DNA from 2 places in the Brevundimonas sp. GW460-12-10-14-LB2 genome. Region 1 is predicted to be linked to the other one. Evidence: predicted binding sites of a transcription regulator. Region 1 holds the regulator's gene; the other holds the start of a gene.
What was found. Region 1 encodes LexA, which represses DNA repair genes until DNA is damaged. Its sites were predicted from a motif close to ATGTTCNCNANNTGTTCT; they were not measured.
Positions count from the first base shown of each region.

Region 2: A4249_RS11810 (ImuA family protein) is a predicted target of LexA. The motif match lies at 2,858-2,875, and genes of this name have one in related genera.

Region 1 is NZ_CP015511.1:1,253,655-1,259,219, reverse strand. Features, by position in the region: gene A4249_RS06185 (ComEC/Rec2 family competence protein) at 1-1,249, shown strand, start outside; gene lexA (transcriptional repressor LexA) at 1,230-1,928, opposite strand; gene trpC (indole-3-glycerol phosphate synthase TrpC) at 2,047-2,841, opposite strand; gene trpD (anthranilate phosphoribosyltransferase) at 2,838-3,875, opposite strand; gene A4249_RS06165 (anthranilate synthase component II) at 3,878-4,468, opposite strand; gene A4249_RS06160 (peptidoglycan-binding protein) at 4,557-4,760, shown strand; gene trpE (anthranilate synthase component I) at 4,757-5,565, opposite strand, start outside.
Region 2 is NZ_CP015511.1:2,368,293-2,373,857, forward strand. Features, by position in the region: gene A4249_RS11795 (DUF2493 domain-containing protein) at 1-556, shown strand, start outside; gene A4249_RS11800 (DUF3363 domain-containing protein) at 867-2,114, shown strand; gene A4249_RS11805 (SOS response-associated peptidase family protein) at 2,128-2,706, opposite strand; gene A4249_RS11810 (ImuA family protein) at 2,905-3,663, shown strand; gene A4249_RS11815 (Y-family DNA polymerase) at 3,578-5,098, shown strand; gene A4249_RS11820 (DUF3732 domain-containing protein) at 5,111-5,565, opposite strand, start outside.

The sequences.
Region 1 (5,565 bases):
GTTGGCCTTGCGGGTTCACGGCAAGAAGGTCGCGGCCTTGGCGGGCCTGACGGCGGTCGGGGTCTATCTGGTGGTGTCGGGCGCGCCGCCCCCGGCCGAGCGGGCCGCCACCACCGCCTCCATCGCCTTTCTGGCCATCCTGCTGGATCGACAGGCGGTGACCATGCATGGCCTGGCTGTGGCGGCCTTCATCGTTTTGGCCATACAGCCTGAAGCCATCGTCACGCCGGGTTTCCAGATGTCGTTCGCGGCGACTGCGGCCTTGGTCGCCCTGGTCGAGGCTTGGCCGAAGCGCCCGCGCGAAATATCCGCGCCTTGGCCGATCCTGGCAGTCCAACGGCTGGGCGGGTGGCTGACGGCGGCTGTGGCGGCCAGCGTCGTCGCAGGATTGGCGACGGGACCGTTCGCTATGCAGCATTTCAACCGCACCGCCATGTACGGACTGCTCGCCAATCTCGGCACGTCGCCCGTGGCGGACTTCATCCTGATGCCAGCCCTGGCCTTGGGCGCAGCGCTTGAGCCTTTGGGGTTGGGGGGACCGTTCCTGGCGGTCGCGGGATGGGGCGTCGATCTGATGCTGGCCATCGGCGCCTGGACGGCGGGATTGCCCGGCGCGGTCAGAACGGTCGCCAGCGCACCAAATTATGTCCTGCCGGTCGCGTTCCTGGGCGTGTTGTTCGTCTGTTTGTGGCAAGGCCGCCTGCGCTGGTTGGGACTGCCCTTTGCAGCCGCCGTCCTGATCTGGCCGCGTGAACCGACGCCGGACCTCTGGCTTGGCGATGGCGGAACCAACGCCGCCTTTCACCGTGATGAGGCGGCCGTCGTCGTCCGGCCTGGCGTACGTGAGTTTGCGGTGGATCTCTGGTCGCGACGACGGGGGCTGGCCATGACGGATCGCTCGGAGACAGGCTGGGTCTGCGACCGCTTTTCCTGTCGACCGGAAGCCGATGAGGCCGGGCCCGTTGCAATCTGGTGGGGGCGGAAGTCGCCGAGCTCAGATCAGATGGAGGCGTTATGCCGCGCAGCGCCCGTCGTCAGCGTCCGCGCCGTCGTCTCGTCGATCCCGAGCGCCTGTCAGGATCGACTTGTCTTGGACAGCGTGGACTTTGCGCGGGGCGGGGCGGTGGAGTTGTGGCGCGTCAGCTCTGACGAGCCGAATCGATGGCGCGCAGTGTGGACGGCCGACGTTCGCGGCGACCGCCCCTGGACGCGTCAGTCCGATCCGGACGTCAGTGATAGCGGCGCATGAGGCCGACCAGCTTGCCCTGCACCGCGACCTGATCCGAGCCGTAGATTTTGGTCTCGTAGTTGCGGTTGGCGGGTTCCAACGCGATCGAGGCGCCCTTCTTGCGGAGGCGTTTCAGCGTCGCCTGCTCGCCCTCGACCAGAGCCACCACGATTTCACCGGAGGCGGCGTTGTCGGTCGATTTGATCACCACCATGTCGCCGTTCAGGATGCCGGCCTCGATCATGGAGTCGCCTTCGATCTCCAGCAAGTAGTGCTCGCCCGAGCCCAGCATGGATTCCGGGACCGGATAGCGCGCCGTTTCATGCTCGATTGCGTCGATCGGCGTGCCGGCGGCGATCTTGCCCATCAGCGGCAGCTCGCGGGTGTCGTTGGCCACCATCGGGGCCGAAGGTCGGACACCGCCGCCGCCCTCGATGACGTCGGGCTTGAACCCGGCGCGACCGCGCGGCGCGCCGGCCGTCGCCTGTTCGGGCAGTTTCGTGACTTCCAACGCGCGGGCGCGGTGAGCGAGGCGGCGGATGAAGCCGCGTTCCTCCAGCGCCGTAATCAGCCGGTGAATGCCGGACTTGGAGGCCAGATCGAGCGCCTCCTTCATCTCGTCGAACGAAGGGGAGACGCCGGTCTCCTGGATGCGTTCATGGATGAACATCAGCAGTTCGTGCTGTTTGCGCGTGAGCATCGCCAGGCCCTCATGCGCCCGCCGACGAATCGGAACGGGCCGTGAACATTTGTCGATGTTCTGTAAGTGTTCCTTGCTAATGTCAACTTAACGGCGCGGCTTGCCGCCGCGCGCAGACCTAGACCGCCAGCAACTGACGGGTCGCCGCCTCGACATCGGCCTGCCGCATCAGGCTCTCGCCGACCAGGATCGCCTGGGCATGGGCAGCCGAGACGCGCGCCACGTCGTCGGGCGTGAAAATGCCGCTCTCGGCGACCAGCAGAGCGCGAACGGGGCTAAGCATCGACAGCCGCTCCGTGGTTTCCAGATCGACCTCGAACGTGCGCAGCGAGCGATTATTGACCCCCACCAGATCGCCGCCTAGCGCACAGGCGCGCGCCATTTCGTCCTCGTCGTGCGTCTCGATCAGCGCGTCCATGCCAAAGCGTTCGGCTTCCGAAAGCAGCTCGGCGGCCAACCGGTCATCGACCATGGCCAAGATGATCAGGATGCAATCGGCGCCCAGGGCGCGGCTTTCGGCGACCTGCCAGGGATCGACAAGGAAATCCTTGCGCAGGCAGGGCAGGGCGACGGCCTCGCGGGCCTGGCCCAGATAGGCGTCGTCGCCCTGGAAGCTGGGGCCATCGGTCAGCACCGACAGACAGGCCGCACCGCCGGCCTCATAGGCGCGGGCCAGGGCCGGCGGATCGAAATCGGGCCGGATCAGGCCCTTGGACGGGCTGGCCTTCTTGATCTCGGCGATCAGGGCGGGACGACCGGTTTCCTCTCCGACGCGCTCCAAGGCGGCGCGAAAGCCGCGCGGGGCAGATGCGGCGCGGGCCAGGGCTTCGATCGCGTCCTGTGAGGTCGCAGCCTTGCGGGCGGCGACGTCCTCGCGCTTGTAGGTGGCGATACGATCCAGAACGTCGGTCATGCGGGCTCTTCGCTTTCCAGCGGCGTGGAGGTGATGCGGGCCAGGCGATCCAGCGCCTCGGCGGCTCGACCGTCGTCGATGGCGCCAGCCGCGAGCGCGGCGCCGTCGGCCAGATCGGCCGCGCGATCGGACACCACGAGGGCGGCGGCGGCGTTCAGCAGCACGATGTCGCGGTAGGGTCCGGCCGCGCCGGCCAGAAGCGCGCGCAGGGCGACGGCGTTCTCTTCGGCGTCGCCGCCGCGAATGTCTGCGATAGAGGCCCGCGGCAGGCCGGCGTCCTTGGGCGTGACCTGGAAGCGACGAACCGCGCCATCCTTCCATTCGGCGACGTCCGTGGGGCCGGAAGTCGCCAGTTCGTCCAGGCCTTGGCCGTGAACGGTCCAGGCCCGGGTGGCGCCAAGCCGGCCCAGCACCTCGGCCAGCGGCTCCAGCAGGCGCGGATCATAGACGCCCATGACCTGTCGTCTTGCAGACGCCGGGTTCGAAAGCGGTCCCAACAGGTTGAAGACGGTGCGAAAACCGATCTCGGCTCGCACCGGCCCGACATGACGCATCGCCCCGTGATAGGCGGGCGCGAACAGGAAGCAGATACCGGCCTCATCCAGCGCCTTTTTCTGCTGCGCCTGCGACGCCATCAGGTTCACGCCCAGGATCGACAAGACGTCGGAAGAGCCTGATTTCGAAGACATCGCCCGATTGCCGTGCTTGGCGACCTTCAGACCGGCGCCGGCGAGAACCAGGGCTGCGGCGGTGGAGATATTGTAGGTGTGCTGACCGTCGCCCCCGGTGCCGCAGGTGTCGATCACCTCATAGGGATGATCCAGCGTCAGAGCGGCTTCACGCATGGCGCCCGCGAAGGCGGCGATCTCGTCCACGGTCTCGCCGCGCATCCGCATGGCGGTGACGGCGGCTGCGACCTGGGAAGGCGTGGGCTCGCCCCGCAGGCAGGCGGCGAAGAAGTCGTGCGCCTGCTGGGACGTCAGGGAATGGCCCTCGACCAGTCGGGCGAGGATCGGCTTGAACCCGTCGCCCATGGTCAGGCGGCCGCGAGGCGCTTTACGCCGGCGATATCAAGGAAGTTGGCCAGCATGTCGTGACCGTGCTCGGTGGCGATGGATTCCGGGTGGAACTGAACGCCGTGGATCGGGCGCGTACGGTGCTGCAGACCCATGATCTCCCCGTCGGCGGTCCAGGCGGTGACCTCCAGGTCGTCGGGCAGGGTTTCGCGCTTGACCGCCAGCGAATGATAGCGTGTGGCGGTGAAGGGCGAGGGCAGGCCGGCGAAGACGCTCTGGCCCTTATGCAGGATCGGCGAGGTTTTGCCGTGCATCAGGATCTTGGCGCGGATGACGTCGCCGCCGAACGCTTGGCCGATGGCCTGATGACCCAGACATACGCCTAGGATCGGCATCGACGCTGGCGCTGTCGTGATCAACGGCAAACAGATGCCGGCCTGATCGGGCGCGCACGGGCCGGGCGACAGCAGAACGGCGGCGGGGTTCAGCGCCCACGCCTCGTCCACCGTCAGGTCGTCGTTGCGCACGACATGCGTCGGCGCGCCCAACTCCGCGAGGTAGTGGACGAGATTGTAGGTGAAGCTGTCGTAGTTATCGACGACGAGGATCATGGCTTGGCTTCTAGGCGTGACGCGCGTCCGCGCCAAGCCGGCGCGGCTTTAAAGCGCATTTTAACTCGACGGGACTAGGACTGGGCGTGTGAAACTCGCCGCTGAAAAAGACATCGCCGCCAAGATCGCCGCCGCCAAGGCGAAGCTGGTCGTGGTCGAACCCGCGCCCAACCCCGTCGCCGCGCTTGGGGCAGCCGCGCTCGCAGCGACTGCGGCGGTTTTGATGGCGGGCGTCGTCATTATCGGGCCGGGCGTGCAGTTCAACGACCCGGTAATGACGATTTCGCGCTAGCGATTGCCGGTCCGAAAGCGCCAGGCGTCTTCCGCCGCCCGCATCGGCGCGCGCGCCTTGTGCTGGGTCTCGGCATATTCGGCCGCAGGATCGCTGTCGGCGACGACGCCGGCCCCGGCCTGAACGAAGATCCGATCGTCGGCGAAAAGGGCGGTGCGCAGGGTGATGCAGATGTCCGCCTCGCCGCCGGCTGAAATATAGCCGACGCCGCCGCCGTAACCGACGCCGCGCTTTTCGCTTTCCAGTTCGTCGATGATCTCCATCGCGCGCACCTTGGGCGCGCCCGACAGGGTCCCGGCGGGCAGGGCGGCCAGCAGCGTGTCCACCGCATCCAGCCTGGGGTCAGCCTTGCCGCGCACGTTGGAAACGATGTGCATGACCTGGCTGTAGCGCTCGACGACGAAGCTCTCGGTGACTTCAACCGTGCCGGGCGCCGCGACGCGCCCCACATCGTTGCGGCCCAGGTCCAGCAGCATCAGATGCTCGGCAAGCTCTTTTGGATCAGCGAGCAGTTCGACTTCCAGCGCCTTGTCCGCTTCTGGCGTCGCGCCGCGCATGCGGGTTCCGGCCAGTGGCCGGATCGTCACTTCTCCGTCCTTGAGCCGAACCAGGATCTCGGGGCTGGAGCCGGCGAGCTGGAAGCCTTCGAAGTTCAGATAGAACAGATAGGGCGACGGATTCTGGCGACGCAGCGAGCGATAGAAGGCGAAGGGATCGTCCGTCCACGGGGCTGAGAACCGATGGCTGAGCACGACCTGGAAGATGTCGCCGGCGCCGATGTAGTCCTTGGCCCTGGCGACCATCT
Region 2 (5,565 bases), 1.1 Mb from region 1:
GGATGCGGCCTCCGAAACCTGGACGATCGCGACCGGGGAGGTCTGGACCGCCTGGCGGGGATCACGGCGCGGCACCCATCTGACGGCGGCGCAGCTGGAGGCGAAACAGGCGATCCGGGCGATCCGGAATCGTCGGTCCGGAGAGGCCGATCCGGGCGGTCCGGTCGTCGCCTTCCGGGGCGCGCCGATGGCGGACACGGCCGAGGACGCCGGGCGGATCTTCGACGCCCTCAACTGGGCTAAGGGGGAGTGGCCGGACATGGCTCTGGCGACGACCGGGGCGAAAGGCTCCGAGAAGCTGGCGATCAAATGGGCCCAGCAGAAGGGGGTGAAGCTGATCCTCGCCCGGGCGGATTTCGACAGGAACGGAAAGGCGGCTCCCTTCCGGGCGAACGACGAGTTGATCGCGCTGGAGCCGGAGGTCTGCCTGACCCTGGTCCATTCGCTGGCCGGGGTGCGGGAGGATCAGCGGCCGTTCGGACCGGCGCTCAACCTCGGCCAGAAGGCGATGGAGAACGGGCTGCGGCACGTGCCCATCAAGGCCCGGGCCGCCTGAGACATCACGATCTGGATCAATGACCCGCTCGGCTTCGGCCGGGCGGGATTTTTCTTGTCATCCGGCGGACCCGAAGCGGTCTGAACGCCGGGGTCGCCTGGGTCTTGCCGAGGTTTGATCGGCTGTGTTCACTGTTGGAGAGGCTGGTTGGAAATCGTCAGATTGAGGGCTTAGGGCAAGATAAAAGAGGGGTTTTGGCCTTCTGTTTTCCTGAGCCCGGGCAGACACTTGCGAGGATTGCGGAGACCGACGTCGACTTGCGCTGAGTTGACGCCTGATTCCGCGACGACGACAGGCCGGAGCCCCGATCATGCAGGTCCGAACCGCCATTGAGGTACGCCTCGCCCAAGCGTCAAAGGATGACGTCTCGACCTTGAAAGTGCGCCTTCCGCAGAGGTTGAAGTCGGACAAGACCAGCGTCCGGATCGCCATGTTCCAGAGGCTCGCGGCCTCGCGCCTGTTCGCCTACGGGGACCGCGCCGGGTGTCTGCGCGCGGCCCAGAACCGCTCGGGTCGTCCCTTCCGTCTCGACGTCCGGCAGCGCGTCACGGTCAAGGCGCTGGTGTCCCGGCACATGGGCAAGGGGTTCGCCCGGGGCGCGGCGCTCGCCGCCCATATCGCCTATCTCGGCCGCATGGGCGCGGGCGAGGACGGCGAGCGCGCGGCCTTTTTCGGACCGGTGCGTGAGAGGGTCGATCCGACCGGCGCCACGGAGTGCTGGGCGAAGGACAGGCACCATTTTCGCTTCATCATTTCACCCGAGCACGGCGATCGGATTTCGGACCTCCAGGGCTTCGCCAGGGAGGTCATGTCGAGGGTCGCCGACGACCTTGGAGAACCGGGTCTGAACTGGATCGCCGTCTGCCATTTCGACACCGACCAGCCGCACGCCCATGTGCTTGTGCGCGGCCGGAGAAGCGACGGCCGGGACCTCGTGATTCCGCGCGACTACATCGGCTACGGCTTTCGCGCCCGGGCCCAGGAAGTGGCCCAGGAGCGGCTCGGCGACCTCAGCCGTCAGGACGCCGAACGGCGGGTCTGGCGTGAGACCGAGGCCGACCGGTTCACCGCCTTCGACCGCCGTCTCCTGGCAGCTGCGGACAACAACGGCTGTGTCGATGACGGGATCGGGGGCACTGACGCCTGGACGGCGCTGACCCGGGGACGGTTGCGCCATCTGGAGACCCTGGGCCTCGCCGAACGAACAGGGCGGCGCTTCCGGCTGGCCCCGGATATGGAAGCCCGACTTCGGAGGCTGCAGCTCTCGAAGGACGTCATTCGCACCCTCAACCAACGGCGTCTTGACGGCGCGCGGTCGGCGGAACAGCTGGGCAAGGCGCCGGTCCAGGGCAAGGTCGTGAAGACCGGCTTCCACGACGAACTGGGCGGCTCCGCCTATGTGGTGGTGCGCGCCGCTGACGGCTCCGAACACTATGGGCGGCTGGGTGTCGGCGAGACCCCGCCAACCGTGGGAAAAGCGGTCACGCTTTCGCTCGATGCGCGCGGCTTCGCCCAGGTCCTCAGCGGCAAGCATCTGGGTCAGGATCTGGGTCGGTGACGATTTGCCGAACTCATGCCGCTTCCGGGAAGACCTTCTCGACAGACAGGCTGCCTTCCGGCAGGGGGCGCAGCAGCTCGGCCTCGGGTTTGCGCAGGTCCAGCCAATCGAGGGCCGCATCGGGTCTCAGCAGGACGATCTGGCGGTCGTGGTAGGGGGCGATGTCCGGTCCCGGCTCGGTGGTCAGCATGGCGAAGGCGCCGTCTCGAACCAGGCCGGCGACCCAGAAGATCGGCGCGTCGGCCATGGTGAACCGCCACTTGGTCTTGCGCTTCTGACCCGGCTCGGCATCGGTGAACTCGAAGAAGCCGTCGGTGGGGATCAGGCAGCGGGTGACGCCGTCGAAGGATCGACCGTCGGATCGGAAGTTGAACACGGGTCTTCCCTGTGGCGACTTCCAGGCCCAGGGCGACACGATCAGCTGCGAGCCATCGGGGCCTCGCGTGATGATGGGCGCCCGGTCGCCGATACGGATCGAGGCCATGGGTCCGAAGTTGGGCATGCCGCCGGGAAAGACGAGACGGTCGCCGGTTCGGTTGAAGGTCTCGATCACCTCGTCGAACGGCAGGATGAGCTGATACTCGTTGCACATGCGGACCTCCGTCTACCGCCCCATTGATCGCCGACTTCGCTGAAAAAGCCAGCGGCGACCGTCCCTGGCCGTCCTGGCGCGCGGTCCACAGGTCGTCCGGCGAAGGGGATAAGAGATGAGCGAAGGTTGACTCTTCGCATCATACAGAACCAGAACATTACAGGAACATTCGTCAGCCTTGGGAACAGGAGGCTTCTCATGCGCGCCCGCCTGCCTGCCGGGCTCGACATCCTGCGCGATCGGATCCGCGCCCTTGAACAGGGCGGCCGGAACACCACCGGGGTGTTGCCCTTCGGCGTGAAAGATCTCGATCGCCATCTCCCCAGCGGCGGTCTTTCACTGGGCGCCGTTCATGAGATCGCAGGCGGCGGCGAGGAGGCCGTGGACGGCGCCGCAGCCGCCCTGTTCGCCGCAGGCATCGCCGCCCGGCGGCCCGGCCAGGTGTTGTGGTGCGTAACCCGCCCCGACCTCTTCGCACCGGCCCTGCGTCAGGCCGGTCTGGGGCCGGACCGGGTGATCTATGTCGAGGCCGGGGACGAGCCTTCCCTTCTCGCCTGTTTCGAGGAAGGCCTTCGTCATCCCGGTCTGGCCGCCGTCGTGGCCGAGACCGCCCGCCTCAGTCTCGTCGCGTCCCGACGGCTGCAACTGGCCGCCGAAGACTCGGGCGGCCTGGGTCTGGCGGTGCGCCGATGGCGACGGGCTTCGGAAGCCGCCGACTTCGGTCAGCACACCGCCTCCGCCACGCGCTGGCGCATCAGCCCGGCCCCCTCCTCGCCCTTGCCCGTGCCCGGCGTGGGGCGGGCGCGCTGGTTCGTCGAACTCATCCGTTGTCGCGGCGCCGAGGCCGCGGATTTCACCTTGGAAGCCTGTGATGAGACGGGTCGTCTCGCTCTACCTGCCGAACTGGTCCGTCGATCGTCTGCGACGCGGACTGGCGGACGTCGCGCCGCCGCCTGAGCTTCCCCTGATCCTCGCGGGTCGGTCCGGGCGCCGTCGGATCGTGCTCGCCGCCAACACGGCGGCGCTGGCCCAGGGCGCACGCGTCGGCATGGCGGCGACCCAGGCTCAGGCCCTCATCCCCGGCCTCGACGTTCGGGTGGCGGATCCGGCGGGCGACGAGGCCGCGCTCGGTCGTCTCGCCGTCTGGGCCATGCGCCGGTACGCCCCCGTCTGCCAGCCCGATCCGCCGGATGGCCTCGCCATCGACGCCACCGGGGCCGCCCACCTTCAGGGCGGGGAGGCCGCCATGCTGGCGGACATGATCCTACGCCTGAAGGAGGAAGGCATTGAAGCCGACGCCGCGATCGGTCCGACCTATGGCTCCGCCCATGCCGTGGTCCGCTTCCGACGCGCGCACCGTATGATCGCGCCCGACGCCGTCGACGCCGCCATCGCAGGATTGCCGCTGGCGGCGCTGCGGCTTCCGGAGGCGTTGATCGCGCATCTGCACCGGATGGGCTTCGACCGGATCGCCGACGTCGCACATCGGCCTCGCGCGCCTCTCACGCTCCGGTTCGGTCATGACCTCGGCCGTCGCATCGACCAGGCCTACGGGCGTGTGGACGAGCCGCTCGTCCCGGTCGAGGCGCCGGAGATCCCGACGGTGTCGCGGGTGTTCGGGGAGCCGATCGGCGCGCCGGAGACCCTCGAGCGCCATGTCACGGCGCTCGCCTCGGAACTGTGCGCGGCGTTGGAGATCCTGAGCCTGGGAGCCAGACGGCTGGACTGGTTGTGCGTCCGTGTCGACAACCGGGTCGAGGCGCAGAGGGTGGGCCTGGCCCGACCGACCCGGGATGCGGCCCGGCTGTCGCGCCTGCTGACCGACCGGATCGAAAAGATCGATCCGGGGTTCGGCATCGAGCGCATGACCCTGTCCGCAGTCCAGGCCGAACCCCTCGATTGGCGGTGGGGCAAGAGCGCCTTGGGCGAGACCGAGGGGCCAGACCTGTCGGATCTCGTCGATATGCTGTCCAACCGCATCGGCGCCCAGCGCCTGTATCGACTGGTCCCGGTCGAGAGCGACGTGCCCGAGCGCTCCGTCGGCAAGGCGCCGCCCCTTTCTGTCGCTCCGGTTCTGGACTGGACGCCGGATTGGCCGCGTCCCGCACGCCTGTTGAAGCGGCCCGAGCCCGTCGAGACCATGGCCCTGCTGCCCGACAATCCCCCGACCCACTTCACATGGCGAGGCGTACGGCGTCGGGTAGTCCGCGCGGACGGCCCTGAAAGGATATTCGGAGAATGGCGACGGCGGGACGCCGAGGTCTGGGCCGTTCGTGACTACTTCCAGGTTGAGGATGAGGTGGGGCGGCGGTTCTGGTTGTTCCGGGCTGGCGACGGCGAAGATGGTCGGACGGGGTCGCAAGCCTGGTTTATCCATGGACTGTTCGGGTGATCGATTGTCGCGTCAATCCGGGGTCACCTCGTTGGGCGCGTCGGGAGCGGCCTCGTCGGCCAACCAGTGCGAGGGGATGAGGAAATCGGCCTCGCCGCGCCAGTTGGCCACCTCTTTGACGCCCTCGATGTCGCCCCATGCATGATGGTCCGCATGATCCAGCACGATGATCTGCAGGCGGGAGTTGAACGACCCGTGCGCGCGAGCGAGGCTCGCGAAAATCTTGCGCGTACTCTCCAGATCGCCGAGCCGACCTTTGCGCCCACGAGCGGCGCCAATCGACTCTCCAGGCTCGTCAAGATCGGCTTCGCCGGTGACGATCTGTTCGAAGGTGTCGCTCGGGAAATAGACCTGGCTCGGCTGATCTATGACGAGGAAGGTCGGCACCGGATTGTTCTGGAGACGATTGAGGAAGACCCCGTGAAGCGCGAGCAGGGCGGCGAGATGGTAGGCCATCCAGTTCTCGC